4 regions of the Streptomyces sp. GB4-14 genome follow, and region 4 is predicted to be linked to each of the others. Evidence: riboswitches for the same ligand, from Rfam matches in the RefSeq annotation. Region 4 holds a riboswitch; each other region holds the start of a gene.
What was found. A riboswitch is a leader RNA that binds a small molecule or an ion and turns the genes downstream of it on or off. The one in region 4 is predicted to bind cyclic di-AMP.
Positions count from the first base shown of each region.

Region 1 (7,435 bases), 3.1 Mb from region 4:
GCGGGCCAGGCCGACCCGCAGTCGCTGCGCCACCGCTACGAGGCCGCCCAGTGCCTGGAGCAGCTCGGCGACCCGGCGGCCGCCCTCGCCGAGTACCGCGCGCTGCTGCCGTACTACGAGAACCGGTACGTGGCCGCCGGGGACCCGCAGCAGGCCCACGACGTGCGGCGCCGCATCGGGCATCTGCTGCTCGCCCTCGGCGACCGGGCCGCCGCGCACGACACGCTGGTGCGGCTGCTGCACGACGTCGAGCGCGTCCAGGGGCCGGGGCACCCGCTCGCGGCGGACATCCGGCGCACCCTCCAGTGGCTGGGGCAGGTGCGCGGATAGGGCCCGCGCGGGGGAGACGGCGGGCGCGGCGGTGCCGGAAGTCGCCGTGAATCGTTGGTCGAATGGGTTGGCCAGAGCTTGGCCGATGCCTACCATCGATCACCGCAAGACTTTGTGCACCGCCGCACAAGCTCTCCTCAGGAGGTTTCCTTGCACCGCCGTCGTCGCACCGCGTTCCTCCTCACCGCCGCGATCGCCGCGGCCCCTCTGCTCACCGCCTGCGGGAACGACGCGCACCCCGGTGCGGCGGCCGTGGTCGGCGGGGAGCGGATCACCGTGTCGCAGCTGGAGAACCGCGTCGACGAGGTGCGTGCCGCGCAGCGGAAGGCCGTTCCGGACGAGGCGCAGTACCAGCAGGCCATCGCCCGCACCGGCGGTCTGACCCGCGACACCCTGCACAGCATGGTGCTGGACCGGGTGCTCGAGCGCGCCGCGCGCGACGCCGGGGTGACGGTCTCCGACCGCGAGGTGCAGCGGACGCGGGCCGAGTTCGAGGAGCAGGCCGGCGGCGCGAAGGCGCTGGAGGCCGCCTGGCTCCAGCAGTACGGCGTCCCGCCGCAGCGCCTCGACGACAACCTCCGCCTCCAGGTGACGGCGCAGAAGCTCGCCCAGAAGCTCGGCACCGACACCAGCCGGCCCGAGTTCTGGAAGGCGCTGTCCGACGCGAGCAAGGAGCTCGACGTCGACCTCAACCCGCGCTACGGCGAGTGGGACGCGGAGAAGAGCAGCCGGGTCGACGCGAAGACGCCGTGGGTGAAGGACGTCACCGCCGTGGACGGGCCGCCGCTGGGCCTGTGAGGTGGGCTAGTTTCGAAGGGTGAACGCAACCAGCCCCGCCCCCGGCCGTGTCGTCCTGCTCACCACCAGCCACCGGGTCGCGCCAGGACTGCTGTCCTGGCCCGCCTGGCAGGTCCTGCGCACGGCCGACCGGGTGCTGTGCGCGGACGGCGCCCACCCGCAGCTGCCGTACCTGCGCGAGGCCGGAATAGCCGTCGAGGAGGCCGCGCCCACCGCGGAGGAGGTCGTCGACGCCTGCGCCGGCGGCCGCACGGTGGTCGTCGTCGCGACCGGCGAGGGCGAGCCCGCGCTCACCGACGGACTGGCGCGGATGGCCGGCAGCGGCCGGGTCCGCATGCCCGAGCTGGAGCTGCTGCCCGCCTCCTACGACCTGCCCGGCGCCCGCCTGCTCGACCTGGTCCAGGTCATGGACCGCATCCGCGCCGAGTGCCCCTGGTCCTCGCAGCAGACCCACAAGGGCCTCGCCAAGTACGGCATCGAGGAGGCGTACGAGCTCGTCGAGGCCATCGAGGACGGCGACCGGGACGAGCTGCGCGAGGAACTGGGGGACGTGCTGCTCCAGGTCGTCTTCCACGCGCGCATCGCCGAGGAGCACCCGGAGGAGCCCTTCTCGGTCGACGACGTCGCGGGCGGGATCGTCGCCAAGCTCGTCCACCGGCATCCGCACGTCTTCGGGGAGGAGACGGCGCGGACGCCGGAGGAGGTCAAGGCGCACTGGATGCGGACGAAGGCGGAGGAGAAGCGGAGGGAGTCCGTCACGGACGGGGTGCCGGTGGGGCAGCCGGCGCTGGCGCTCGCCACCAAGCTGGCGTCGCGGGCCCGCTCGGCGGGCCTGTCCGTTCCTCTCCCCTCCGGGGAGGGGATCGGCTACGAGCTGCTGGCGCTGGCCGCGCGGGCGGAGGCGGAGGGGGTGGACGCGGAAGCGGCTCTTCGGGCTGCCGCCCGGGTGTACCGGGACGCGATCCGCGCGACGGAAAAGACCGGGGGCGGCTGACCCACCACCACGGGGGCCCCGCCCCCGAACCCCCGTTCGCGCAGTTCCCCGCGCCCCTCAGGGCCTGAAGGGGCGCGGGGAACTGCGCGCCCAGCCCTCACTCACCCGCACGGGCCCGCCGGCCCGATGCCAGGCCCGTCAGGGCCTGAAGGGGCGCGGGGAACGGCGCGAGCAAGTCCCGCGGACCCGCACATACTCGCGGTGCGAGCCACCCCCTTCCAGGGGCGCGGGGAACTGCGCGCCCAGCCCCCACCCACCCGCACGGGCCCGCGGCCCCGAATCCCCGGCCCGTTAGGGTCACCCCATGCGTGACCAGTCACCCCCCTCCCCGGCCCCCGACCTGTTCACATGGGAGTTCGCGGCCAACCCCTACCCCGCCTACGCCTGGCTCCGCGAGCACGCCCCCGTGCACAAGACGAAGCTGCCCAGCGGCGTCGACGCCTGGCTGGTCACCCGTTACGCCGACGCCCGTCAGACCCTCGCCGACAACCGTCTGTCGAAGAACCCCGCGCACCACGACGAGCCCGCGCACGCGAAGGGCAAGACCGGCATCCCGGGCGAGCGGCAGGCCGACCTCATGACGCACCTGCTGAACATCGACCCCCCGGACCACACCCGCCTCCGCCGCCTGGTCAGCAAGGCGTTCACCCCGCGCCGCGTGGCCGAGTTCGCCCCCCGCGTGCAGGAACTCACGGACGACCTCATCGACCGTTTCACGACGAACGGCGGCGGCACCGCCGATCTCATCCACGACTTCGCCTTCCCCCTCCCCATCTACGCCATCTGCGACCTGCTCGGCGTCCCGCGCGAGGACCAGGACGACTTCCGGGACTGGGCGGGCATGATGATCCGTCACGGCGGCGGCCCGCGCGGCGGGGTGGCGCGGTCGGTGAAGAAGATGCGCGCCTACCTCGCCGAGCTGATCCACCGCAAGCGTCAGGCGCTGCCCGCCGAGCCCGCCCCCGGCGAGGACCTCATCTCCGGTCTGATCCGCGCCTCCGACCACGGCGAGCACCTCACGGAGAACGAGGCCGCCGCGATGGCGTTCATCCTCCTCTTCGCCGGCTTCGAGACGACGGTCAACCTGATCGGCAACGGCACCTACGCCCTGCTCACGCACCCCGGGCAGCGGGAGCGTCTGCAGCGGGCGCTGGCCGAGGGGGACCGCGGGCTGCTGGCGACCGGGGTGGAGGAACTGCTCCGCTACGACGGCCCGGTGGAGCTGGCGACCTGGCGGTTCGCCACGGAACCGGTCGTCATCGGCGGGCAGCGGATCGAGACCGGCGACCCGGTGCTCGTCGTGCTGGCCGCGGCCGACCGGGACCCGGAGCGGTTCACCGACCCGGACACCCTGGACCTGGGCCGCCGCGACAACCAGCACCTGGGGTACGGGCACGGCATCCACTACTGCCTGGGCGCCCCGCTCGCGCGCCTGGAGGGGCAGACCGCGCTCGCCACGCTTCTGACGCGCCTTCCGGACCTCCGGCTCGCCGCGGATCCGGCCGAACTGCGCTGGCGCGGCGGCCTCATCATGCGGGGACTCCGCACGCTTCCGGTGGAATTCTCCCCTCCGCGTTCAGGGCGGAGTTCAGGACACACCTGACCTTCCTGTCCGTGCCCGGGGGCCGACGCGCGGAAACCTGAGACATGCTCAACTCTGTGATCTCCATGTGATCTGCACGGCATGAACTTGTGACAAGTGATCGACTGCCTATACGTTCACCCATCAAGTACGGCGCGCCGCAAGGTTTTGCTCGCCCGTGCCGGTCCTTGCTGCCGAGTGAAAGGCTTCCGCATGCTCTCCGGGAACGGCCGACACCGTCGCCCCCGCCAGGCTCCGGCTCTGCTCGTCGCCGCCGGGGTGACCGGCTCCGCGATCGCGATCCCGCTCCTCGGGGCGGGCGCCGCCAGCGCGGCGGACGGTGAGACCTGGGACCGGGTCGCGGAGTGCGAGAGCGGCGGCTCCTGGAGCCAGAACACCGGCAACGGCTACTACGGCGGCCTGCAGTTGACCCAGGACGACTGGGAGAACTACGGCGGCCTGGAGTTCGCGCCCAGCGCCGACGAGGCCAGCCGCAACCAGCAGATCACCGTGGCCGAGAGGATCCTCGCCGACCAGGGGGTCGGCAAGTGGCGCGCCTGCGGCCTGCTCACGGGTCTGAACCAGGACACCGCGTCCCCGAACGTCGACCCGGGCGTGCCGGACGGTACGGACCGGGACGACTCCGGGACCGGCGGCACCGGCACACCGTCCGGTTCGCCGGAATCCGGTGATTCGTCCGCTTCCCCCTCTCCGTCGGCCACGTCCGGTTCGTCCGGTGAGGTCAAGAGTGGCGCGGACGCCGGCGCCTCCGCCTCCCCGTCCGCCTCCGCCTCCGCCACCCCCGAAGGTGACGAGTCGGACAAGTCGGGGCAGAGTACCGGTTCTTCGGCCGTCACCGGGTCCGAGGACAGCGGCTCGGGCCGTCACCGCGGTCCCAGCGCGCAGGAGGACGCGACCGCCGACGCCGGGACCCCGTCGTCCGGCCGGCACGCCTCGCCCTCCGTGGACACGCCCGCCGGCATCGCCGACGACCGCTACACCGTCCAGAACGGCGACAGCCTGGCCTCCATCGCCGACTCCCTTGCCCTGACCGGCGGATGGACGGCGCTCTACGTGGAGAACCAGCAGGTCATCGGCGACGACCCGGACCTCATCCTGCCTGGCCAGCGGCTCCTGGTGGACGCCGAGACCGCCGAATAGCGGTAGGAAACGGGCGGTCGAAGACGCCTGCGGACGGCGGCAGTTGACGGAGCGATAAGGGCTGAATGTCCGTAATAAGGACTGTGAGAGATAGGTCTCAGAGGCCCTGATCATCTTTGAAATTCCGTCGATCACGTGCTTACGGTCGTGACCGCTCGCCACCGCGGGCCCCGGCTGCCGCCACGCCGAATCCTGCCAGTGGCAGCACGGGAACAGTCGTCGCGTCATGCGCCGTAGGCAGGAGCGGGGGACCCAGGTAAGTGCCGCGACCGGACGGTTGACGTCCGGTACGGCTCGGGGTGAAGCCGCGTCCCGGGAGGGACGTGGCCGGGCAACTCAACCGGCCCGAACCCGACAGCTCACCTCGTAGGCGTCGGTGAGGGGATCCATCCATGCTGTTTTCCGGCAAGGGCAAGCACCGTCGTCCGTCCAAGGCCACTCGCGCCATCGCCATCGCCGGTGTCGCCGGCGCCGCCGTCGCCGGCCCGCTGATGGCGTCCGGCACCGCCTCCGCGGCCACCGCGTCCGAGTGGGACGCCGTCGCCCAGTGCGAGTCCGGCGGCAACTGGTCCATCAACACCGGCAACGGTTACTACGGCGGTCTGCAGTTCTCCGCCTCCACCTGGGCCGCGTACGGCGGCACGCAGTACGCCGCCACCGCCGACCAGGCCTCCAAGGCCCAGCAGATCGAGATCGCCGAGAAGGTCCTCGCGGGCCAGGGCAAGGGCGCCTGGCCGGTCTGCGGCACCGGCCTGTCCAACGCCTCCTACGACGGCGGCTCCGCCGAGGGCTCCTCGCAGGAGTCCGGCTCGACCGAGTCGCGTGAGAGCGAGCAGAAGGCCTCCCGCTCCGCCGAGCGCCAGGCCGCCCCGGCCGCCCCGGCCGAGCAGAAGGCCGAGAAGAAGACCGTGACCACCCCGACCGGCAAGAAGGTCGAGAAGGGCGACGGCGAGTACAAGGTCGTCAAGGGTGACACCCTCAGCTCCATCGCCGCGGAGCACGAGGTCAAGGGCGGCTGGGCGAAGCTGTTCGAGCTGAACGACGACATCGTCGACGACGCCGATCTCATCTACCCGGGCCAGCAGCTGCACCTCAAGTAAGCAGCGACCGCCAGGTCCCTCCCCGTCCCCACGGGCTCCCCGCCCCGGTGCGTTTCTTCCCCCGTACGCACCGGGGCGGGGTCATGTCCGGACGCGTTCCGGTCACGGTTTCCCGAACCGGCTTTGTTCCGTCCGGAAACAATCTATTCTCGGTTCTGTCCATGAGGCGGGCGGCGAGATGGCCGATCGCCCGGAGCCGGTTAGGCTCGGACCCGCAGGGCCCCCGCGGCCCCGCTCACCCGCGTCACATCCCAAGAAGGAGATGCTCGTGCCGTCCATCGACGTCGTCGTAGCCCGGGAAATCCTGGACTCCCGAGGCAACCCCACGGTCGAGGTCGAGGTCGGCCTCGACGACGGCAGCACGGGTCGTGCCGCCGTCCCGTCCGGCGCCTCCACCGGCGCCTTCGAGGCCATCGAACTCCGTGACGGCGACGCCGGCCGTTACCTGGGCAAGGGCGTCGAGAAGGCCGTCCTGGCCGTCATCGAGCAGATCGGCCCGGAGCTCGTCGGCTACGACGCCACCGAGCAGCGCCTGATCGACCAGGCGATGTTCGACCTGGACGCCACCGACAACAAGGGCTCGCTCGGCGCCAACGCCATCCTCGGCGTCTCGCTCGCCGTCGCGCACGCCGCCTCCGAGGCCAGCGACCTGCCGCTGTTCCGCTACCTGGGCGGCCCGAACGCGCACCTGCTGCCGGTGCCGATGATGAACATCCTGAACGGCGGCTCGCACGCCGACTCCAACGTGGACATCCAGGAGTTCATGATCGCCCCGATCGGCGCGGAGTCCTTCTCCGAGGCCCTGCGCTGGGGCGCCGAGGTCTACCACACCCTCAAGAAGGTGCTGAAGGGCAAGGGCCTGGCCACCGGTCTGGGCGACGAGGGCGGCTTCGCCCCGAACCTCGGCTCCAACCGCGAGGCCCTCGACCTCATCCTCGAGGCCATCAAGGAAGCCGGTTACACCCCCGGCGAGCAGATCGCCCTCGCCCTCGACGTGGCCGCCTCCGAGTTCTACAAGGACGGCGTCTACACCTTCGAGGGCAAGGAGCGCTCGGCGGCCGAGATGACCGAGTACTACGCGGAGCTCGTCGACGCGTACCCGCTCGTGTCCATCGAGGACCCGCTGTTCGAGGACGACTGGGAGGGCTGGAAGACCATCACCGACAAGCTCGGCGACAAGGTCCAGCTCGTCGGCGACGACCTGTTCGTCACCAACCCGGAGCGCCTGGCCCGCGGCATCGAGGAGGGCGCCGCCAACGCCCTGCTGGTGAAGGTGAACCAGATCGGCTCGCTCACCGAGACCCTGGACGCCGTCGAGCTGGCCCAGCGCAACGGCTTCAAGTGCATGATGTCCCACCGCTCCGGCGAGACCGAGGACGTCACCATCGCCGACCTCGCCGTCGCCACCAACTGCGGCCAGATCAAGACCGGCGCCCCGGCCCGCTCCGAGCGCGTCGCCAAGTACAACCA
Region 1 is NZ_RZHO01000002.1:3,851,668-3,859,102, forward strand. Features, by position in the region: gene ELQ39_RS19030 (protein kinase domain-containing protein) at 1-330, shown strand, start outside; gene ELQ39_RS19035 (SurA N-terminal domain-containing protein) at 481-1,128, shown strand; gene ELQ39_RS19040 (nucleoside triphosphate pyrophosphohydrolase) at 1,148-2,122, shown strand; gene ELQ39_RS19045 (cytochrome P450 family protein) at 2,427-3,725, shown strand; gene ELQ39_RS19050 (transglycosylase family protein) at 3,918-4,865, shown strand; cyclic di-AMP (ydaO/yuaA leader) riboswitch at 5,085-5,253, shown strand; gene ELQ39_RS19055 (transglycosylase family protein) at 5,258-5,965, shown strand; gene eno (phosphopyruvate hydratase) at 6,234-7,435, shown strand, end outside.
Region 1: linked by a shared signal. The riboswitch ahead of ELQ39_RS19055 (transglycosylase family protein) and the one ahead of ELQ39_RS04500 (M23 family metallopeptidase) in region 4 are both predicted to bind cyclic di-AMP.

Region 2 (7,435 bases), 1.7 Mb from region 4:
TGATGCCGACGTACGCCAGGCGGCGCTCCTCCTCCAGCTCCTTGGTCTGGCCGAGGGCGCGCATGTGCGGGAAGACGCCGTCCTCCATGCCGGTGAGGAAGACGACCGGGAACTCCAGACCCTTGGCGGTGTGGAGGGTCATCAGCGTGATGACGCCGTCGCCGTCCTCCTCGTCGGGGATCTGGTCGGAGTCGGCGACCAGGGCGACCTGCTCGAGGAAGTCTGCCAGCGTGCCGGTCTCGCCCTCGCCGCGCTCCTGCTCGAACTCCAGGGCGACGGCCGCGAGTTCCTGCAGGTTCTCGATGCGGGTCTCGTCCTGCGGATCGGTGGACGCCTGCAACTCGGCGAGGTAGCCGGTGCGTTCGAGGATGGCTTCGAGGACCGTCGCCGGCCCCGCCCCCGACTCGACGACCGTACGGAGGTCCTCCATCAGCGTGTTGAACCGCTTGACCGCGTTCGCCGACCGGGCGGCCATGCCGTACGCCTCGTCGACGCGGCGCAGCGCCTGCGGGAAGCTGATCTTCTCCCGCTGGGCGAGCGCGTCGATCATGGCCTCGGCGCGGTCGCCGATGCCGCGCTTGGGGACGTTGAGGATGCGGCGCAGCGGCACCGAGTCCTCCGGGTTGGCCAGCACCCGCAGGTAGGCCAGAACGTCCCGGACCTCCTTGCGCTCGTAGAAGCGGACGCCGCCGACGACCTTGTACGGCAGGCCGACGCGGATGAAGATCTCCTCGAAGACACGGGACTGTGCGTTGGTGCGGTAGAAGACGGCGACGTCGCCGGCCTTGGCCTCGCCCGCGTCCGTGAGGCGGTCTATCTCGTCGGCGACGAACTGCGCCTCGTCGTGCTCCGTGTCGGCGACGTAGCCGGTGATGAGCGCGCCGGTGCCGGCGTTGGTCCACAGGTTCTTCGGGCGGCGGGACTCGTTGCGCTCGATGACGGCGTTGGCGGCGGACAGGATCGTCTGCGTGGAGCGGTAGTTCTGCTCCAGCAGGATCGTCGTCGCGTCCGGGTAGTCCTCCTCGAACTGGAGGATGTTGCGGATCGTCGCGCCGCGGAAGGCATAGATGGACTGGTCGGCGTCACCCACCACGCACAGCTCGGCGGGCGGCACCTCGGCCTCCGGCGGGACGTCGACGGGGTGCTCCGAGGCGCCCCCGACCAGCTCGCGCACCAGGGCGTACTGGGCGTGGTTGGTGTCCTGGTACTCGTCGACCAGGACGTGCCGGAAGCGGCGGCGGTAGTGCTCGGCGACGTCGGGGAAGGCGCGGAGCAGATTGACCGTCGTCATGATCAGGTCGTCGAAGTCCAGCGCGTTCGCCTCGCGCAGGCGCGACTGGTACAGCGCGTAGGCCTGGGCGAGGGTCTTCTCGAACCCGTCCGTGGCCTGCGCGGCGAAGTCCTCCTCGTCGATCAGCTCGTTCTTCAGGTTGCTGATCTTGGCGCTGAAGGACTTCGGCGGGAAGCGCTTGGGGTCGAGGTCCAGGTCGCGGCAGACGAGGGCCATCAGGCGCTTGGAGTCGGCGGCGTCGTAGATCGAGAAGGACGAGGTGAAGCCGAGCTTCTTGGACTCGCGGCGCAGGATGCGGACGCACGCGCTGTGGAAGGTCATGACCCACATCGCGTTCGCCCGGGGGCCGACGAGCTGTTCGACGCGCTCCTTCATCTCGCCCGCGGCCTTGTTGGTGAAGGTGATCGCGAGGATCTGGCCCGGGTGGACGTCCCGCTCGGCGAGCAGGTAGGCGATGCGATGGGTGAGCACGCGGGTCTTGCCGGACCCGGCTCCCGCGACGATGAGCAGGGGGGAGCCGGAGTGCACGACCGCGGCGCGCTGGTTGTCGTTCAGCCCCTCCAGCAGCGCGGCGGAGTCGATCACCGGGCGGGGGGCGCCGTCCCGGTAGTAGGAGTCCCGCTCCGGGGGCACGTCGAACTTCCCGCCGAACAGGTCGTCCGGCAGGGGCTCCGGGGCGTGCTCGTCCTCGGGCGGCGGCGGGGGCTCGTCCGCCGGGCCGCGCTGGGCCTGGAGGTCCGCCAGGAAGCTGTCGTCAAAGAGGCTGCTCATCGCTCTCCGAGTCTAGGGCGCTCCACCGACAACCCGGGGCCGCCCCGGAAACATCCCCCGGCCCTTCCCGGGGGCGCCGGGGCGGGCACCCTCCACGGTCACCGACTCACCCTGCGTGACATCCACGGGAAGGTCACGAAAATGTATCGGGCATATCACCCATCAACCTTCACAAGGGCCACACCAGTTGGCTACCGTGCGGTCCGGGCCGCTCGTCCCCCGCCGGCGAACCTCGCCGGACCGTGCGGCCCCCGCCGAGTCCGTCACTGTCCGCCGTGGCAGCCGGATCCGGGGACCCACCGAGACCTGGGGTGAATCGGCCCACTCTTCGGAGCAGGCCGTAGGGCAACCCTTCCAGCCACTCGCCCGAACCCGACAGCTAACCCGGTAGGCGGAGCACTGGAAGGAGTCGCCTCCCTTGGCGTCGCACCGCAAGTCGCGCACCCCGGGCACGCGCGTGGCAGGCATACGCACCCCGGCCCTCGCCACGGCCGCGCTCACCTCCGTGGCCCTGCTCTCCCAGACCGCCGACGCCGCTCCGGGCGAGGACCGGCCGAGCCTGGAGGAGGTCGAGAAGAAGGTCGGCGACCTCTACCGCCAGGCCGAGTCGGCGACCGAGAAGTACAACGCGGCCAAGGAGCAGACCACCAAGCAGCGCAAGCGCGTCGACACCCTCCTCGACGACGTGGCGCAGCGCACGCAGAAGCTGAACGAGGCACGGGCCGAGCTGGGCTCGTACGCGGCCGCCCAGTACCGCACCGGCGCGGGCCTGCCCGACACCGCGACGTTCCTGCTCGCGGAGACCCCGCAGGACATCTTCGACCAGCGTCAGGTGCTGGACCGGATGACCGGCCGCCAGAAGGCGGCGGTGGACGACTACGTCACCCGGCAGACCGAGACCATGAAGAAGCGGCAGGAGGCCACCGAGAGCCTCCGCACGCTCACCGAGACGCAGGGCGACCTGAAGACGGCCAAGGCCACCGTCCAGAAGAAGCTCGCCGACGCGCGCGAACTCCTGTCGAAGCTGACCGCCGAGGAGAAGGCGCGGCTCGCCGCGATCGAGAGGCGCAAGCAGGAGGAGGCCGCCCGCAAGGCCGCGGAGCTGGCCCGGCAGCAGGCGGAGCAGGAGCAGGCCCGCGAGGAGGCCGCGCAGCAGGGCGGCGGCGCCTCGGAGGGCTCCGAGGCCGGGTCCACGGGCTCGACCGGGACCCCGCCGGCCGCCTCGTCGTACGGCACCAAGGCCGAGAAGGCCCTCGCCTTCGCCCGCGCGCAGATCGGCAAGCCGTACGTCTGGGGCGCGACCGGCCCCGGCTCCTACGACTGCTCGGGGCTGACCCAGGCCGCCTGGAAGGCCGCCGGCGTCTCCCTGCCGCGCACCACGTACGACCAGGTGAACGCGGGCACCACCGTCCCGGTGTCCCAGGCCCAACCCGGTGACCTCGTCTTCTTCTACGACGACGTCACCCACGTGGGCATCTACATCGGCAACGGCATGATGATCCACGCCCCGAAGCCGGGCACGTACGTCCGCGAGGAGTCGGTCTACTACGACGGCGACTCCGCGATCCACAGCATCGTCCGCCCGGCCTGACGGACCCCTCGACGCGCGGACACGAAACCGCCGGCCGGCCCTGTGACGGCTCGGCCGGCGGTCTCGCGTCGACGGCGGGGGCCCGGCGTTCCGGGGCGGGGGCTCAGGTCCAGAGGACCGCGATGAAGATGTTCGCCACGGTCAGCAGACCGACCAGGCCGAAGACGCCCTTGTCCACCTTCTCCTCGTCCCGCTTCACGTAGACCAGGCCGAGGATCACGATCAGCAGCGCCAGCTTCACGCCGATCTTGATGTTGTCCACGGAGTGGTCCTGGGCCTGGTTGAGACCCACCAGGATCACGCCGGTGACCAGCATCGTCAGCGCGCCGTGCAGCATCGCGGGGACGAAGCGGGCGGTGCCCGCGCCCATCGCCTTCATCTGGGTGAGGAAACCGCCGAGCAGCGACGCGATGCCGATGATGTGCAGACCGACGAAGATGTGGATGAGTACGTCCATGAGGCCGGAGCCTAGCCAGGGGCGTCCCATAGCATTCCGCCGCCCTCATCCTTCCCGCCTTCACCACATCGGTCATCACCCTGAGTGAGAGCGAGCCGCGGTGTGCGGCACTACGGTCACTTACGGTCACCCGGCGGTCCGTGGGCAACAGTTCCGCACAACCCGTGTCCCGCTCCGCGCGGCCGGGCCTAGCGTCCTGCCCCAGGTGACCGGCTCCGCATCGCCGCTCGGGCCAGGAGCGGCGGCCGGACACCTCCGCCGAGGAAAGGGTCCGGCGGCGGACGGCTCCCCTGTCACCCCGCCGCCGGACCGCCGGGCAGTCGTCCGGCCACGGCGGGCGTCGGTGGGAAGGACGGCTTCGAGGGTGGCAGCGCACCGCAGGTCACGGCAGCACACGGTGGGCGGCACCACGGCCCGTGCGGCCGCCACCGTGGTCCTCGCGGGAGCGGCCGCCGCGGCCGGCTTCGACGGAGCGGGACACGCGGCTCCGCGGCCGACGCCACCCGGCGCCGACGTCAGCCGCCTGTACCGCGAGGCCGAGGTCGCCACCGAGAAGTACAACGGCGCGAAGGAGAAGGCGGATTCGGCGCGGCAGCGGCTGCGCGACCTCCAGGACGAGACGGCCCGCGCCCAGGCACGGCTCAACAAGGCCCGGGAGGCGTTGGGCACGGTCGCGGCGGCGCAGTACCGCGCCGGCGGCCTCGACCCCGCCCTGCGGCTGATGCTGTCCGACGACCCCGACGCCTACCTCGACGGCGCGGCCCTCGCCGAACGCGCCGGCAGCCGCCACCACGCCGAACTGGGCCGGGTGCGCGCCCGGCTCCGGGAGATCGAGAAGCTGCGCGGCGCGGCCCGCGTCGAGGTGAAGACGCTCACCACCCGCCGGGCCGAACTCGAGCGTCACAAGAGGACGGTCACCGAGAAGCTGTCCGCCGCCCGCCAGGCGCTGTCGCGGATGTCACCCGAGGAGCGCGTCCGGATCACCGGCGGCTCCGGCCGCGCCGCCCGCTCGGCCGGCGGTACGGTCCGGGACGCCGCCGCCCTGTCGCAGGCGCCGAATGCGCGCGCCGCGCAGGCCGTCGCCTACGCCCACCAGAAGCTCGGCAGCCCTTACGTGTGGGGCGCGACCGGCCCCGACGCCTTCGACTGCTCGGGCCTCGTGCTGGCCGCGTACCGCTCCGCCGGCGTCTCCCTGCCGCGCACGACGTACGCGCAGATCGACGCGGGCCGCCGGGTCTCCCGCTCCGAACTTCTCCCCGGAGACCTGGTGTTCTTCTACTCGGGCATCAGCCACGTCGGCCTCTACATCGGCAACGGGCAGATGATCCACGCCCCGAACCCCTCGGCCCCGGTCCGCGTGGCCCCCGTCGACCAGATGCCGTTCGCGGGGGCGACACGCGTGGTGTGACCGGGCACAGCCGGCCGGGCGGTTCGGGCGGCTCAGACGAGCCGCCGCGCCGTCGCCCAGCGGGTCAGCTCATGGCGGTTGGACAGCTGCAGCTTGCGCAGCACCGCGGAGACGTGCGACTCCACCGTCTTCACCGAGATGAACAGCTGCTTGGCGATCTCCTTGTACGCGTAGCCCCGGGCGATCAGCCGCAGCACCTCCCGCTCGCGCTGGGTGAGGCGGTCCAGGTCCTCGTCCACCGGCGGGGCGTCCGTCGACGCGAAGGCGTCCAGCACGAACCCGGCCAGCCGCGGCGAGAACACCGCGTCGTTCTCCTGCACCCGGAAGATCGAGTCGATCAGGTCGGCACCCGTGATCGTCTTGGTGACGTAGCCGCGCGCCCCGGCCCGGATGACGCCGATGACGTCCTCCGCCGCGTCCGACACGGACAGCGCGAGGAAACGCACCGGCCGCTCCGGGTCGCCCATCAACGGCGTGCAGCGCCGCAGCACCTCCACACCGCCGCCCCCGGGCAGGTGCACGTCGAGCAGCACCACCTCGGGCCGGGTCGCGGTGATGACCGTGACCGCCTGGTCGACGTCGGCGGCCTCGCCGACCACCTCGACGCCGGTCTGCTCGGTCTGCCCGATCTCCGCCTGGACCCCCGTACGGAACATGCGGTGGTCGTCGACGAGGACCACGCGCACATGGCGCCGCCCGGTGCCGCCGGCCGGCTCCGCGGTCCCGTCCGCCGGTGCCGCTTCCGCCGCTGCGTTCGCCTCGGTCGGCTCGCTCATGACGTCTTCTCCGCCCTCTCCATCTCCAGCTCGACCTCGGTGCCGCCGTCCGGCACCGCGCGCAGCCGCGCCGTGCCGCCGTTGCGTTCCATGCGGCCGATGATCGATTCTCTGACGCCCATGCGGTCGGCGGGTATCGAGTCGAGGTCGAACCCGGGACCGCGGTCCCGGACGGACACGAACACCGTCCTCCCCTCGACCTCCGCGTAGACCTGGACCGCGCCTCCGTCGCCACCGTACTTGGCGGCGTTGACCATCGCTTCCCTCGCGGCCTGCATCTGCGCGCCGATCTTCTCGTCGAGGGGGCAGTCGCCCACGACCACGACCTCGAGGGGGACGCCGTGCTTGTCCTCGACCTCGGCTGCGTTGCGCTTGACCGCCTCGGCGAGGGTGGTGGGCTCCTCGTCCTCGTCCTTGCCGTTCCCCTCCGGCTTGTAGAGCCAGGCGCGCAGGTCGCGTTCCTGGGCCCGCGCCAGGCGGCGCACCTCGCCGGGACTGTCCGCGTTGCGCTGGATCAGGGTGAGGGTGTGCAGCACGGAGTCGTGGACGTGGGCGGCGACCTCGGCGCGCTCCTGTGCGCGGATGCGCATCAGGCGCTCCTCGGAGAGGTCCTGGGTCATGCGGACGAGGTACGGCCCGGCGAGCAGGGTGACGCCCACGAGGACCGCGAGGGCGGCCTGCAGCACCGCGCCGAGGTGGCTGCCGGAGCCGCGCAGGACGAAGATGCCGGAGGCGCCCGCCGTCACCAGCAGCACGCCCGCCACCGCCCGCAGCAGCGTGACCGTCCGCCTGCGGCGGCCGACCTCCATCCAGCGGGCCCGGCGCGCGTTGTCCGCCTGCCGCCACACCAGGGCCACGCCCGCGCCGACCAGGACGGTCGGCCACAGGTAGGCCCGGGCGCCGTTGGTGAGGTCCACGCTGCCCACGAAGATCATGGCCACGACGACCATGAGCAGCAGGGCGACGATCTGCCCCTTGTCCGGTTTCCGCGTGACGAGCCTGCGGCGGCCGTCCGGGGTGGTCTCGGTGGTGACCGGCGAGGGCGGCCTCTGCGCATCGACGCCGCCCACCCCGAGCGGCACGAAGAACCAGAACGCGGCGTACAGCAGGGCCCCGAGACCGTCGGCCATGAACAGGGCGA
Region 2 is NZ_RZHO01000002.1:2,388,683-2,396,117, forward strand. Features, by position in the region: gene pcrA (DNA helicase PcrA) at 1-2,062, opposite strand, end outside; cyclic di-AMP (ydaO/yuaA leader) riboswitch at 2,305-2,473, shown strand; gene ELQ39_RS11910 (C40 family peptidase) at 2,481-3,653, shown strand; gene ELQ39_RS11915 (hypothetical protein) at 3,757-4,110, opposite strand; gene ELQ39_RS11920 (C40 family peptidase) at 4,475-5,518, shown strand; gene ELQ39_RS11925 (LuxR C-terminal-related transcriptional regulator) at 5,551-6,294, opposite strand; gene ELQ39_RS11930 (ATP-binding protein) at 6,291-7,435, opposite strand, start outside.
Region 2: linked by a shared signal. The riboswitch ahead of ELQ39_RS11910 (C40 family peptidase) and the one ahead of ELQ39_RS04500 (M23 family metallopeptidase) in region 4 are both predicted to bind cyclic di-AMP.

Region 3 (7,435 bases), 1.9 Mb from region 4:
GTCCTCCCAGTGGACCGGCTCACGCATCAGGTCGGCGAAGGACAGCCAGTGGTGCGAGAACAGGTACGGGTGCAGGACGTGCAGCTGGGGGATCTGGTCGAGGATCTGGACGGTGATGAGCAGCCCGACCGTGGTGGCCATCGCCGCGATGCCGCTGTCGGTGAGGGTGGACACGAACAGGCCGAGCGCGGCCACCCCGAGCAGGGACGCGGCGACGACCAGGGCGATCAGCAGGGCGCGGACCAGACCTTCGCCGAAGGTGATGCGGGTGCCCGAGATGGTGGTGAGGTCGCCGAGCGGGAACAGCAGCGCGCCGACGGCCAGCGCCGAGACGGCCACCACCAGGGTGGCGGCCAGGCAGAACACCATGACCGTCGCGTACTTGGTGAGCAGCAGGCGGGTGCGGCCGGCAGGGGCCACCAGCAGGTAGCGCAGGGTGCCGGAGCCCGCCTCGCCGGCCACGCCGTCACCCGCGACCACGCCGACCGCCATGGGCAGGAAGAACGGCAGGGTCGCGGCGAGCGCCGTGAAGACCAGGAACAGGCCGTTGTTGGTGATCTGCGAGACGAACGCGGGTCCTCCCCCGCCTCCGCCCCCGGACGAGCCGTCGCCGGTCTCGATCCGCACGGCGGTCCCGACCAGCACCGGCACGGCGGCCAGCACGCCCAGCAGGGCGAGCGTGCGCCAGCGGCGGAAAGTGGTGCGCAGTTCGTCGCGGAACAGGCCGAGGGTCCACAGCGGACGCGGCTGGACCGACGCGCTCACCGTCTCAGCCCGCGACATCGAACCCCTCCCCCGTCAGCGCCACGAACACATCCTCCAGCGAAGCCCGTTCGACCCCGAAGCCGCGCACCCGCACACCCGCCGCGACCAGGGCGGCGTTGACCTCGGCGAGGTCCCGTGCGGGCGGCTCGGCGCTCACCCGGCCGCCGTCCGCCACGACGTCGGCGAGGCCCTGCTCCTTCAGCACCCGGGCCGCGTCCGACGCATCCGGTGTGGTCACGAGCAGCCGGCCCCGGGCGCCCGCCGCCAGCTCGGCGACCGGCCCCTGCGTGATCAGCCGGCCCCGCGCCATCACCGCGACGTGCGTGCAGACCTGCTCGATCTCGTCGAGCAGGTGGGAGGAGAGGAAGACGGTCGTGCCGTCGGTGGCGAGTTCACGGACGAGCGCGCGGATCTCCCGCATCCCCTGCGGGTCGAGGCCGTTGGTCGGCTCGTCCAGCACCAGCAGCCGGCGGGGCCGCAGCAGGGCGGCGGCCAGGCCGAGGCGCTGCTTCATGCCGAGGGAGTACGCCCGTGCCTTCTTGCCGGACGCGGTCGTGAGGCCCACCCGGTCCAGGGCGGCGGCGACGCGGGAGGTGCGGGTGCGGGGGTCGGCGGTGGGGTCGGCCGCGTCGTACCGGAGGAGATTGTCGCGGCCGGAGAGGAAGCCGTAGAGGGCAGGGCCCTCGATGAGGGCGCCGACGTGCGGCAGGACGGCGCGCGCGGAGCGGGGCATGGGGCGCCCCAGCACGTGCGCCGTCCCGGAGGTCGGCTCGATCAGGCCCATCAGCATGCGGATGGTGGTGGTCTTGCCGGAGCCGTTGGGGCCGAGGAAACCGAAGACGCTGCCCGCCGGGACGGTCAGGTTCAGGTCGTCCACGGCGAGCTGTCCGCCGCGGTAACGCTTGGTCAGCCCGCGGGTGACGACGACGGCGTCACCCGTGGACCGCCCCTCGCGTGTCTGCTCCGTGGCGGACGTCCCGTCCATCGGCTCCCCCGTTCCCCTGGGCCGTGGGTCCGGGGAGCTACTTCCCCGCCTCGGCCGCCTTCACCAGCGCGTCCTTGGTGACCGTACCCACATAGACCTTGCCGTCCTCGGTGATGAGGGCGTTGACCAGGCGCGTGCTGAACACGGTGCCCTTGCCGAAGTCGCCCTTGACCTGGTCGCCGAGCGAGCCGAGGAAGCCGCCGAGGTCGCCGGCCTCCTCCGTCGGCAGGCCTGCACCGGCGCCGGTGTCGAAGGTGGCGATGCTGTTCCAGCCCTCGCCGAGCATCCGCAGCCCGTCGAAGCCCTTGGCGAGGTCCTCCTCGGACTTCGGGCCCCGCTCCGGCTTCCCGCCGAAGTCACCGTGGCCGCGGTCCTGTTCGGTGTCCTCGGTCACCTTGGCGCCCTTGGGCGGGGTGAACGCGAACGTGGAGGCGTCGGGACGGTCGAAGCTCACCTTGGTGAAGCCGACGTCCACGACGGCCGAGCCGCCGCTCGACGGGGTGAGCGTGAACTTCAGCGGCATGCCCGTCTCGCTGTCCACGGCGATGCTGACGGCGCCGACGGTGGAGCCGGACTGCTTGGGCTCGACCACCAGCCGGTAGGCGTCGCGGCCGGCCACCTGGGCGGTGCCGTCGACCTTCACGGACGTGGTGTCGTCCACCGCCTTCAGCGCCTCCTCCGCGAAGTCCTTCGGAGTGGCCGGAGGCTGCTGCGCGCTCCGCTCCTCGGCGTCCGCCTCGTCGACGGTGGTGTGGTAGACCTCGTTGGACGCGCTGTCGTAGCCCCAGACGTCCTTGCCGTTGTGGATGAGGCTGTACTCGGCGGCGTTCTCCAGCAGGGACAGCTTCTGCCGGTCCGGGCCGTCGACGGCGACGCGCAGGGTGTGCGTGCCGGACGCCAGCTCGGTCAGCCGGCCGGACGGGTCGGCGGAGGAACCGCCCTCGCCGTCCTCGCCGCCCGCCGCGCCGGACAGCAGGCCGCTCTCCAGCCCGCCGAGGTCCGGCAGCCCGAGGTCGGTGGTGATCTTCACGGTGCCGGACAGCCGCTCCACGTCCGACTGCGCGATCTTCTCGATGAGCTGCGCGGCGGTGACGTCCGGCAGGTCGGGGTCACCCGAGTCGGCGAGCGCCGGGACGAGTCCGATCGTCGCGGCCGCCACGCCCATCACGGTGACGGGGACCACGTACCGCGCGGCCTTGCGGCGCCCGGCGCGCGGCTCCTCGACCTCCCCCGCGGTCGTCGTGTCGTCGGTCTCGTTCGGTGCCATGTGTGCCCTCCGTGGTCGGCGGCGGCTTCCGTCCCGTGTTCTCGCACCCGTTCGGCCCGGGCCGCCATTCTCACCCGAACCGGTGAGAAGTGGTGTTGTCCGTCGTGTTCCATCTGACCAGAACGGCGGGACGGAATCGTCAGACCGCGGGCTCACCTGTGCGTACTGCTGCGGTATGACACGGGAGGACGGCGCCTCACCCGCCCCGTAGGGGTCGCCCGGGTCCTGGAGGCGTACGGGGACGGCTGCCGGAGCGTCAGCCGGCCCGGTGCACCACGGCGTCGCACAGCTCGACGAGCGCCGACTTGGCGGGGCCGTCGGGCAGCGGGGCGAGGGCGGCGCGCGCCTCCTCGGCGTAGCGCACGGTGTCCCGGCGGGCCTGGCCGAGCGCGGGGTGGGCGCGCAGCAGGCGCAGCGCCTCGGCGTGCCGGGCGTCGTCGGTGAGGTCGGAGTCGAGCAGCTCGCACAGGGCGAGATCCTCGGCGAGGCCGAGCCGTGCCGCCCGCTCGCGCAGCCGCAGCACGGGGAGGGTGGCGATGCCCTCGCGCAGGTCGGTGCCGGGAGTCTTGCCGGACTCGTGGGAGTCGGAGGCGATGTCGAGGACGTCGTCGGCGAGCTGGAAGGCGACGCCGAGCCGCTCGCCGTACTGGGTGAGGACGTCGACGACGGTGTCGTCCGCGCCGGACATCATCGCGCCGAACCGGCAGGAGACGGCGACCAGGGAGCCGGTCTTGCCGCCGAGGACGTCCAGGTAGTGGTCGACCGGGTCGCGGCCGTCCTGCGGGCCCGCGGTCTCCAGGATCTGGCCGGTGACCAGTCGCTCGAACGCCTCGGCCTGCACCCGCACGGCCTCGGGGCCGAGGTCGGCCAGGATGTGGGAGGCGCGGGCGAAGAGGAAGTCGCCGGTGAGCACGGCGACCGAGTTGCCCCAGCGGGCGTTCGCGCTCGCGACCCCACGCCGCACCTCGGCCTCGTCCATCACGTCGTCGTGGTACAGCGTGGCCAGGTGGGTGAGCTCCACCACGACGGCCGACGGCACGATGCCGGGCGCGTAGGGGTCGCCGAACCGGGCGGCGAGCATGACGAGCAGCGGACGGAACCGCTTGCCGCCGGCCCGCACCAGGTGCTGGGCGGCCTCCGTGATGAACGGCACCTCGCTCTTGGTGGCTTCGAGCAGCCCTTCCTCGACAGCCGTCAATCCGGCCTGGACATCGGCTTCCAGAGCCTGGTCCCGCACGCTCAGCCCGAACGGCCCGACGACGGTCACGAGGGGTCTCCTGTCTGCTGGTGTCTGCTGGCGGTTACACGGTTTGTCGATAGGTCGCTGCCACCACTCGAGTCAGCGTATCCGGTCAGGTTTCGATCACCGCCAGGGCCCGGGGTCACAAGCAGGGCGATACGGGATCAGAAGCGGAGTGTTTTTGATCGGCTGATAACAACGGACATACCTCGCCTTCCCGGACACGGCGACCCGTGAACCATCCTGCCCCACCCCTGAGTCCGATTTGCCGCCATTGGTGGGCGAATTCCTCTTGGTCGCGAATGCGCTCACGGTCGCCGTCCCGTGAAGTGGGTCACGCGCCGGGCTGCCCTCGGGACACCCTCGCACACGCCCGTCACCCCGCTCCACGCAACGGAGTTGACGCTTGGCGACCGCAAAGGATCAAGCACGCAAAACCGCCCATCTCAAGATCAAACGGTGCCTTGCGTGATCGTCGCACTTGTTCCCGACATGTGCCCTCGCATACGTTCCGGGCCTGCCGGGTGGACGCCGAGTCCTGCCGCCACCCGCATCACACCCGACGACCAACTCACGCACGGCAGGAGCGGGGGACCCAGGTAAGTCGCCGTACCGGTACACCGCGCCGGGACGGCTCGGGGTGAAGCCATGCCCGCAGGGGCACGGCCGGGCACTCTCCCGCCCGAACCCGACAGCTCACCTCGCAGGCGTAGGAGAGGAACCCAGACATGCCCGTCATCGCTTCGTCGCGCCGCCGTCTCGTCCGCACCCTCGCCGTCGCCGGCACCGGCGTCGCCGTGGTCGCGCTGCCGCTGTTCGGCGCCACCAGCGCCTCCGCGGCCCCCTCGGCCCAGGCCACGACCGCCGCCTCCACGACCGTGTACCCGGACAACCTCGACGGCTGGATCCGCGAGGCGCTGGACGTCATGGCGCAGAACGGCATCCCCGGCTCCTACGACTCCATCCACCGCAACATCATGCGGGAGTCGTCCGGCAACCCGGCCGCCATCAACCTGTGGGACTCCAACGCCGCGAAGGGCACCCCGTCGAAGGGCCTGCTCCAGGTCATCGACCCGACCTTCCAGGCGTACCACGTGCCCGGCACCGCCTTCGACCCGTTCGACCCGGTCGCCAACATCGCCGCGGCCTGCAACTACGCCGCCGACCGCTACGGCTCGATCGACAACGTCTTCGGCGCGTACTGAGCCGACCTCTGACGGCCGAGCCCGGCCGTCTGCCCGAACAGTCGCTCGAGGACGACGGCCACGCCGTCGTCCTCGTTCGACAGGGTGACCTCGTCGGCCACCGCCTTCAGCTCGGGGTGCGCGTTGGCCATCGCGACGCCGTGGCCCGCCCACCGGAACATGGGGACGTCGTTCGGCATGTCCCCGAAGGCCACCGTGTCCTCGGGGCGCAGCCCCAGATGCTCGGCGGCCAGCGCAAGACCGGTCGCCTTGGTGACCCCGCACGGCTGGAGCTCCACCGTGCCAGGCCCCGACATGGTGACCGTGGCCAGCGAGCCGATCACGGACCGCGCCGCCACCGCCAGCGCGTCGTCCGTCAGCTCCGGGTGGCGCAGCAGCACCTTGCTGATCGGCCGCGCCCACAGGTCGTCGCGCCGCTCCACCCGCACCGACGGCAGCGTCGGGTGCGGCATCCGGTAGCCCGGCTCGATCAGCGTCAGCCCGTCGACCCCGTCCTGGTCGACCGCGGCGTACACCTCCCCCACCTCGGCCTCGATCTTGCCGAGCGCGGTCTCCGCCAGTTCCCGGTCCAGCCGGACCGACCACAGCATCCGCCGCGCGGCGGCGTCGTACACCTGGGCGCCCTGTCCGCACACCGCGAGCCCCGTGCAGCCGAGGTCGTCGAGCAGCGACCGCACCCTGGGGGCCGGCCGGCCCGTCACCACCAGGTGCCGGGCACCGGCCCGCTCGGCCCCGGCGAGGGCGGCGAGGGAGCGGTCGGAGAGGGTGTCGTCACCGCGCAGCAGCGTCCCGTCCAGGTCGGTGGCGATGAGAGAACAATCGGTGGGTGCGGCCATGATCAGAGAATACGGACAAGAGGACCGTCCGATTCACCGCGCCCGTATGCCCTCGCATTGGGTGCGATTTGCCTTCTTGTGCCGCCGCATCGCGACCGGTTGAGAACTGTTTTCCCTTTTGACCGGAACACGGTGCGCTCCGCCGGACCCCGGCACCGGGAGTCGTCCCTCATATCAGGAGCCCGCCGGGACACGACCCCGTAACGTGTGGCACGGCCACGGACACGTGGCCCACCCGCGCACACGAAAGCGAGGCAGCACCCGATGCCCCCCTTCGATGTCCCCGAGGGCGACCCCTTCGGCCCGCACAACCTGCCGTACGGCGTCTTCTCGCTCCCCGGTTCGACGGAGCGCACCGTGGGCGTCCGGCTGGGCGACCACGTCCTCGACGCCGGCGCGGCGGCACACGCCCTGGGCTCCCCCTACGCCTCCCTGCTCGCGCGCCCCACCCTCAACCCGCTGCTGGCGGCGGGCCGTACGGCCTGGTCGGACGTGCGCCGCGCGCTCACCGCGTGGGTGACCGTCCCGGCGCACCGGGAGACCGTCGAGCCCTTCTTCCACCCGCTGTCCGAGGTGACCCTCCATCTGCCGTTCGAGGTCGCGGACTACGTCGACTTCTACGCCTCGGAGCACCACGCGCGGAACGTCGGGCAGATGTTCCGCCCCGACGCCGCCGACTCCCTGACCCCCAACTGGAAGCACCTGCCGATCGGTTACCACGGCCGCTCCGGCACCGTCGTGGTGTCCGGCACCGACGTGGTGCGCCCCTCCGGGCAGCGCAAGGCGCCCGCCGACCCCGCCCCGGTCTTCGGCCCGTCGGTGCGGCTGGACATCGAGGCCGAGGTCGGCTTCGTCGTCGGCGTCCCCTCCGAGCAGGGCCGGCCCGTGCCGCTGAACGCCTACCGCGACCACGTCTTCGGCCTGTGCCTGCTCAACGACTGGTCCGCCCGCGACATCCAGGCCTGGGAGTACGTGCCCCTCGGCCCGTTCCTCGGCAAGTCCTTCGCCACCTCGGTGTCGGCGTGGATCACCCCGCTGGACGCCCTGGACGAGGCCCGCGTCGCCCCGCCCGCGCGCACCCACGGCCTGCTGCCGTACCTCGACGACTCCGGCGAGGAGCCCGGCGGCTACGACCTG
Region 3 is NZ_RZHO01000002.1:2,564,378-2,571,812, forward strand. Features, by position in the region: gene ELQ39_RS12790 (ABC transporter permease) at 1-783, opposite strand, end outside; gene ELQ39_RS12795 (ABC transporter ATP-binding protein) at 770-1,750, opposite strand; gene ELQ39_RS12800 (LolA family protein) at 1,788-3,017, opposite strand; gene ELQ39_RS12805 (polyprenyl synthetase family protein) at 3,274-4,284, opposite strand; cyclic di-AMP (ydaO/yuaA leader) riboswitch at 4,853-4,982, shown strand; gene ELQ39_RS12810 (transglycosylase SLT domain-containing protein) at 4,986-5,462, shown strand; gene ELQ39_RS12815 (HAD family hydrolase) at 5,426-6,298, opposite strand; gene fahA (fumarylacetoacetase) at 6,563-7,435, shown strand, end outside.
Region 3: linked by a shared signal. The riboswitch ahead of ELQ39_RS12810 (transglycosylase SLT domain-containing protein) and the one ahead of ELQ39_RS04500 (M23 family metallopeptidase) in region 4 are both predicted to bind cyclic di-AMP.

Region 4 (7,435 bases):
GGCGCGAAGAAGGGCTTCAAGGACGCCTTCGCCCCCCAGGGCCTCTTCGAGGACCTGGGCCTGAAGTACGTCGGCCCGATCGACGGCCACGACATCCGGGCCGTGGAGTCGGCGCTGCGCCGCGCCAAGCGCTTCCACGGCCCCGTCCTCGTGCACTGCATCACCGAGAAGGGCCGCGGCTACGAACCGGCCCTCGCCCACGAGGAGGACCACTTCCACACCGTCGGCGTGATGGACCCGCTCACCTGCGCGCCGCTCACCCCCTCCGGCGGGCCGTCCTGGACCTCGGTCTTCGGCGAGGAGGTCGTCAGGATCGGCGAGGAACGCGAGGACGTGGTGGCCATCACCGCGGCCATGCTCCACCCCGTCGGCCTCGGTCCCTTCGCCGAGCGCTTCCCGGACCGGGTGTGGGACGTCGGCATCGCCGAGCAGCACGCCGCCGTGTCCGCGGCCGGTCTCGCCACCGGCGGACTGCACCCGGTCGTCGCCGTCTACGCCACCTTCCTCAACCGCGCCTTCGACCAGCTCCTGATGGACGTGGCCCTGCACCGCTGCGGCGTCACCTTCGTCCTGGACCGGGCCGGCGTCACCGGCACCGACGGCGCCTCCCACAACGGCATGTGGGACATGTCGGTGCTCCAGGTCGTGCCCGGCCTGCGCATCGCCGCGCCCCGCGACGCCGACCAGCTGCGCACCCAGCTCCGCGAGGCGGTCGCGGTGGACGACGCGCCGACCCTGCTGCGCTTCCCGAAGGAGTCCGTCGGCCCCGCGATCCCGGCGGTGGACCGGATCGGCGGCATGGACGTGCTGCACCGCGCGGACGAGTCCGAGGTGCTGCTGGTGGCCGTCGGGGTGATGGGGTCCGTCTGCCTCCGGGCCGCGGAGCTGCTCCAGGCGCGCGGGATCGGCTGCACCGTGGTCGACCCCCGCTGGGTCAAGCCCGTCGACCCCGCCCTCCCGCCGCTGGCCGCCCGGCACCGGCTGGTGGCCGTCGTGGAGGACAACAGCAGGGCGGCCGGGGTCGGTTCGGCGGTGGCGCTGGCGCTGGGCGACGCCGAGGTCGACGTGCCGGTACGGCGGTTCGGCATCCCGGAGCAGTTCCTCGCGCATGCCAAGCGAGGCGAGGTCCTCGCCGACATCGGTCTCACGCCCGTCGACGTCGCCGGGCGGATCAGTGCGAGCCTCGCCGCCGGGGAGGAACTCGCGAAACAGTCACCGGACGCACAGGAGCACCAGGCATGACCACCGCGGAGTCCGCGTCGGAGTCGTCACAGGCCGGGAAGTTCGACCTCGGCGCGCTGCTGGCCGAGCGCGGGGCCGAGCGCTACGAGCTGCACAACCGGTACCTCAACCCGCAGCTCCCGCGCATGCTGCACACCATCGGCTTCGACAAGGTCTACGAGCGCGCCGAGGGCGCCCACTTCTGGGACGCGGAGGGCAACGACCACCTGGACATGCTCGCCGGGTTCGGGGTGATGGGGCTCGGCCGCCACCACCCCGTGGTCCGCAAGGCGCTGCACGACGTCCTGGACCTGTCGCTCGCCGACCTCACCCGCTTCGACTGCCAGCCGCTGCCGGGCCTGCTCGCCGAACGGCTCCTCGTCCACAGCCCGCACCTGGACCGGGTGTTCTTCGGCAACAGCGGCACGGAGGCGGTGGAGGGCGCCCTGAAGTTCGCCCGCTACGCGACCGGCCGGCCCAGGGTGCTCTACTGCGAGCACGCCTTCCACGGGCTGACCACCGGCGCCCTGTCCGTCAACGGCGAGTCCGGCTTCCGGGACGGGTTCGCCCCGCTGCTGCCCGACACCGCCGTGCCGCTCGGGGACCTGGACGCGCTGGAGCGGGAGCTGCGCAAGGGCGACGTGGCGGCGCTGATCGTGGAGCCGATCCAGGGCAAGGGCGTGCACGAGGCCCCGCCCGGCTATCTGCGGGCGGCGCAGGACCTGCTGCACCGCCACAAGGCGCTGCTGATCGCCGACGAGGTGCAGACCGGGCTGGGCCGCACCGGCGACTTCTACGCCTACCAGCACGAGGAGGGCGTGGAGCCGGACCTGGTGTGCGTGGCCAAGGCGCTGTCCGGCGGGTACGTGCCGGTGGGGGCCACGCTCGGCAAGGACTGGATCTTCAAGAAGGTCTTCTCGTCGATGGACCGGGTGCTGGTGCACTCCGCCAGCTTCGGCTCGAACGCGCAGGCCATGGCGGCGGGCCTCGCGGTGCTGTCGGTCATGGAGGACGAGCAGATCGTGGCGCACGTGCGCGCCGTCGGGGACCTCCTGCGGACCCGGCTGGCCGCCCTGACCGACCGCTACGAGCTGCTCGCCGACGTCCGCGGCCGGGGCCTGATGATCGGCATCGAGTTCGGCCGGCCCCGCTCGCTGAAGCTGCGCTCGCGCTGGGCCGTGCTCCAGGCGGCCCGCAAGGGACTCTTCGCGCAGATGGTGGTGGTGCCGCTGCTCCAGCGGCACCGTGTCCTCACCCAGGTCTCCGGCGATCACCTGGAGGTGATCAAGCTGATTCCTCCGCTGATCATCGACGAGGGGGACGTGAACCGGTTCGTGGACGCCTTCACCGCGGTGATGGACGACGCGCACGAGGGCGGACTCATCTGGGACTTCGGCAGGACCCTGGTGAAGCAGGCGGTCGCCAACCGCTGACCGGGTCCGACAGGATTTGCCTCTGGGGCAAGGAAATTGCCCCAGAGGCAATCCTCGGTGCTCAATGGAGGCATGAGCTCCTCCGAGACCGACCCGCGGGACGAGCCTGCCGAGGCGCTTCCCGCGGTCGCTCCCCAGCTGCGCGCCCTGCGCCGGCGGGCCTCCCTGACACTGGAGGCCGCCTCCCGGCAGGCGGGACTGTCGCCCGCCCACCTCTCCCGGCTGGAGACCGGTCAGCGGCAGCCCTCGCTGCCGATGCTGCTCTCCCTCGCCCGGATCTACGGTACGACCGTCTCCGAGCTCCTCGGGGAGGCGGCCGTCGACCGGGACGCCGTGGTGCGCGCCGCCGACATGGAACCCACCGCGGCCGGCGGCTGGACGTACTGGCAGGCCGGAGCCGCCGGACGCGGCATGCAGGCGCTGCGGGTCCAGGTGCCGCACGGCTCCCAGGGCGACATCGTGCGCGTCCACCCCGGCGAGGAGTGGCTGTACGTCCTCAAGGGACGGCTGCGGCTGCGTCTCGGGGACACCCTGCACCGGCTGTCCCCGGGCGACAGCGCCCACTTCGACTCGCTCACCCCGCACCGCATCGCCGCTCAGGACCCCGACGGGGTCGAGCTGCTGTTCGTGCACACCCTGTTGCAGAGTCCCACGGCCACCCTGTGCCTGGGCCCGACCCCTGGAGAGACCCCGTGAGCGGTAAGGACATGGAGGAGAAGTTCCCCCGGGCCCTGTGGATCCGGCTGTTCGTCTACATCGTGGTCGGACACCTCTTCGCGGCCTTCATCTACTTCCTCTTCGAGATCGCGCCGAAGAAGTAGCGGCCGCGGGGCGGCGAAAAGGGGGCGGCGGGGCGGGAGTCAGTCGAGCAGGCGCTCGCGCAGCCGCTCCCGGTGGGCCGGGGTGAGCCCGAGCCCCTGCTCCAGGTAGGCGTCCACGCCGCCCCAGGTCTCCTCGACCGTGTCGAAGGCGGCCGCCAGATACTCCTCACGCGCGTCGAAGAGCGGACTGAGCAGCTCCATCACCTCGGGGGAGTAGGCGTCGGGGGAGCTGCCGCTGCGCCGCACCTTGTAGCGGCGGTGCTTGGCGTTGGACTTGAGGTAGTCCTCGACGATCGCGTCGCGCTCCACGCCCACGGCGAGCAGCGTCACCGCCACCGAGAGGCCCGCGCGGTCCTTGCCGGCCGCACAGTGCATCAGCGCGGGGACGCTGTCCTCGGCCAGCGCGCGCAGCACCTGGGAGTGCTCGGAGGTGCGCTCCTTGATGATCATGCGGTACGAGGTGATCATGCGGTCGGCGCCCTGGCCGTCGGCGAGGATCGCGCGCAGCTGGTCCAGGTCGCCGTCGCGCACCATCTTCCAGAACTCCGCGCCGTCGGCCGGGTCGCTGAGCGGCAGGTTGACGTTGCGCACGCCCGGCAGCTCGACGTCCGGACCCTCCAGCTTCTGGTCGGCCGCGTTGCGGAAGTCGAACACGGTGTGCAGACCGAGCGAGGCCAGGAACGCGGCGTCCTCCTCGGTGGCGTGGGCGAGGTGACCGCTGCGGAACAGCACCCCGTGCCGCACCCGCCGGCCGTCCACCGTGGGCAGCCCGCCCACGTCGCGGAAGTTGCGCACCCCGGTCAGCTGAGGCTCGGTCGACGGGATCTCCTGCGTCACGGACGGCTCCTCCCACTCCGCGCCGTCGCCGCGGCTCGTCGACGGGCACCACTCGACGATACGACATGCCTGCCTGGGGCAATGAGTTGTCGGCCGCCCGGTGAAGTGTTGGAGTGTGTCGTGTTTTGTTCAATTGTGGGGAGTGAGCGAGAGGCTGCCTTCGACAAGATCAGGATGTCGCGAATGTGTCGGCTGTGGCATCCGAATTTGACGAAATTGAGGCGAACTGTCCGGTTAGGGTGATTGAATATAACGTGCCCCGGTAGAAAGGGAATTGAGGAGGGGGCGCGTGAGCATCGTCATATCGGTGACCGTATGCTGTCGCCATGTTCACGTAATCCCCCTCCGCGGCAAGGGAATTCGCGAGCGAGTCGCCCACGGGATCGACGCACGGTGACGTCATTTCCCCCTTTCGATCACGGCGAAAGGGGGTTTCCGGGAACCCGCGCTTGTTTCGCCGCGTCGAGGTCGCTTACGTTCCCAACCGATCCGGACGGAACGCCTAATCCTGCCGCCGCCCGGAGCCCGCACACACTGACCCGACGTACGGCAGGAGCGGGGGACCCACAGGTACAACTGCCTGTTCCGGGCCCCGGAAACAGGCTTGGGGTTAAGCCGCGCAGCAACGCGGCCGGACATCTCCAGTCCGCACCCGACAGCTCACCTCGTAGGCGCCGGAGAGGAATTCGTCATGCCCGCGAAGGGTAAGCACCGCCGTACCAAGGCTCAGCTTTTCACCCGCACCATCGCCGTCGCCGGAACCGGTGGCGCCGCTCTCGCCCTGCCGTTCCTCGGCGCCACCGGCGCGCACGCCGCGACGCCGCAGTCCGCCCCCGGGACCTCGGTCCAGTCGCTCTCCGTGACCGGCCAGCAGGCCAAGGCCGAAAAGGGCGACGAGGCCCGCACGTACACCGTGAAGGCCGGCGACTACCTCGCCAAGATCGCCGAGACCGAGCACGTCGACGGTGGCTGGAAGCAGCTCTACGCGGACAACCGCGAGGCCGTCGGTGACGACCCGTCGCTCATCCACCCGGGTCTGAAGCTCTCCATCGACGGCAAGGCCGCCGCCAAGAGCGCGCCGGAGCAGTCCACTTCGCCGCAGGCCGCCAAGCCCGCCGCGCCCAAGGCCGAGAAGCCGGCCGAGCAGCCCGCGCAGAAGACCGCCGAGGAGTCCTCCTCCAACGAGGCGTCCGCGCAGACCGCTTCCGCCTCCGGCTTCACCTCCCCGGTGCCCGGCGGCGGCATCGGCACCGCCTACAAGGTGGCCGGCAGCATGTGGTCCAGCGGTTACCACACCGGTGTGGACTTCAGCGTCCCGACCGGCACCTCCCTGAAGGCCGTCGGCGCCGGCACCGTCGTCTCCGCCGGCTGGGGCGGCGCGTACGGCAACCAGGTAGTCATCAAGCTGAACGACGGCCACTACGCCCAGTACGCCCACCTGTCCTCGCTGTCCGTCTCGGCGGGCCAGACGGTGAGCGCCGGCCAGCAGGTCGGTCTCTCCGGTGCGACCGGCAACGTGACCGGCCCGCACCTGCACTTCGAGATCCGGACCAGCCCTGACTACGGCTCGGACGTGGACCCGATCTCGTACCTCCGCGGCAAGGGCGTCTCCATCTGACCCCCGAGCGGCACCCTTCCTGACACGCGCGCCGAAGGCCGACCCCGATCCACGGGGCCGGCCTTCGGCGTGTCCGGGCCGGTGGCGGGCCCGGGCCGTACCTATTCCTGGCTTGGCCAAACCTTGAAGTGGCTTATCTCACCGCGCGTCAACCCCCGCCTACGGTCGCGTAGGTCACATCCGAAGGTGAATCATGTCCGGCTGTGGCAGACGATTCGAAGAGTGACAAGGCAACAGTGATCGGGTCGTACGTGGCGGTGGGGGACAGCTTCACCGAGGGCGTCGGCGACCCCGGCCCCGACGGGGCGTTCGTCGGCTGGGCCGACCGGCTCGCCGTTCTGCTCGCCGACCGCAGGCCCGAGGGCGACTTCCGGTACGTCAATCTCGCCGTACGCGGCAAGCTGCTGGACCAGATCGTGGCCGACCAGGTGCCCCGGGCCGTCGAACTCGCCCCCGACCTGGTCTCCTTCTGCGCGGGCGGCAACGACATCCTGCGCCCGGGCACCGACCCGGACGAGGTGGCCGAGCGATTCGAGAAGGCGGTCGCCCAGCTCGCGGCGGTGGCCGGCACGGTCCTGGTGACCACCGGGTTCGACACCCGGGGCGTCCCGCTGCTCAAGCATCTGCGCGGCAAGATCGCCACGTACAACGGGCACGTCAGGGCCGTCGCCGACCGGTACGGCTGCCCGGTGCTCGACCTGTGGTCGCTGCGCAGCGTGCAGGACCGCAGGGCGTGGGACGCCGACCGGCTGCACCTGTCGCCCGAGGGCCACACCCGCGTCGCACTGCGCGCGGGCCTCGCCCTCGGTCTCAGGGTCCCGGCCGACCCGGAGCAGCCGTGGCCCCCTCTCCCGCCGCGCGGCACCCTTGAGGTCCGCCGGGACGACGTCCACTGGGCCCGCGAGTACCTGGTCCCGTGGATCGGCCGCCGCCTCCGAGGCGAGTCCTCGGGCGACCACGTCACGGCGAAGGGGACGCTGTCCCCGGCGGACATCCGCTCGAGGATCGCGAAGGTGGCGTGACGCCAGGAGGCGTGATGCCAGGAGGCGGGACGGCCGGGCGCGGGGCGTGTGCGGACGGGTGCGTGGCTGGTCACGCAGTTCCCCGCGCCCGTTCGGGGCGCGGTGCTCGCGCGTCTTGGCCCTTGAGTGGTTCGGCGCGCGGGCCGGGTGGGCGGGGGCGGTTTCCACAACCGCCCCCGCCGACGGAGCCACCGCACATAATGGAAACTCCGATCGATTCCATCTGGAGGTACCGTGGCCGCTTCTTCCGCCCCCCGGGCGGGGCTCAGTGCCCTGCGGCCGCCGGCCTTCGGCGCGGAGCCGGCCGGTGAGCGCATGGCGCGGATCCGCAGGTCCCCGCACTTCGCGAACGGCGTGTTCCAGAACCCGGGCGGGCCGGCCCGTATGCGTCCCTCCGGGTCGGGCCGGGACATGGCCAAGCAGTTCCTGGACAAGGACTCCCGCTCATGGGCCACTCCAGCGTGCTCGCGGAGATCGACGGAC
Region 4 is NZ_RZHO01000002.1:709,530-716,964, reverse strand. Features, by position in the region: gene dxs (1-deoxy-D-xylulose-5-phosphate synthase) at 1-1,242, shown strand, start outside; gene ELQ39_RS04520 (aspartate aminotransferase family protein) at 1,239-2,654, shown strand; gene ELQ39_RS04515 (helix-turn-helix domain-containing protein) at 2,727-3,350, shown strand; gene ELQ39_RS04510 (DUF6126 family protein) at 3,347-3,475, shown strand; gene ELQ39_RS04505 (tyrosine-protein phosphatase) at 3,515-4,312, opposite strand; cyclic di-AMP (ydaO/yuaA leader) riboswitch at 4,835-4,999, shown strand; gene ELQ39_RS04500 (M23 family metallopeptidase) at 5,004-5,930, shown strand; gene ELQ39_RS04495 (SGNH/GDSL hydrolase family protein) at 6,167-6,952, shown strand; partial or broken gene ELQ39_RS04490 (MBL fold metallo-hydrolase) at 7,187-7,435, shown strand, end outside.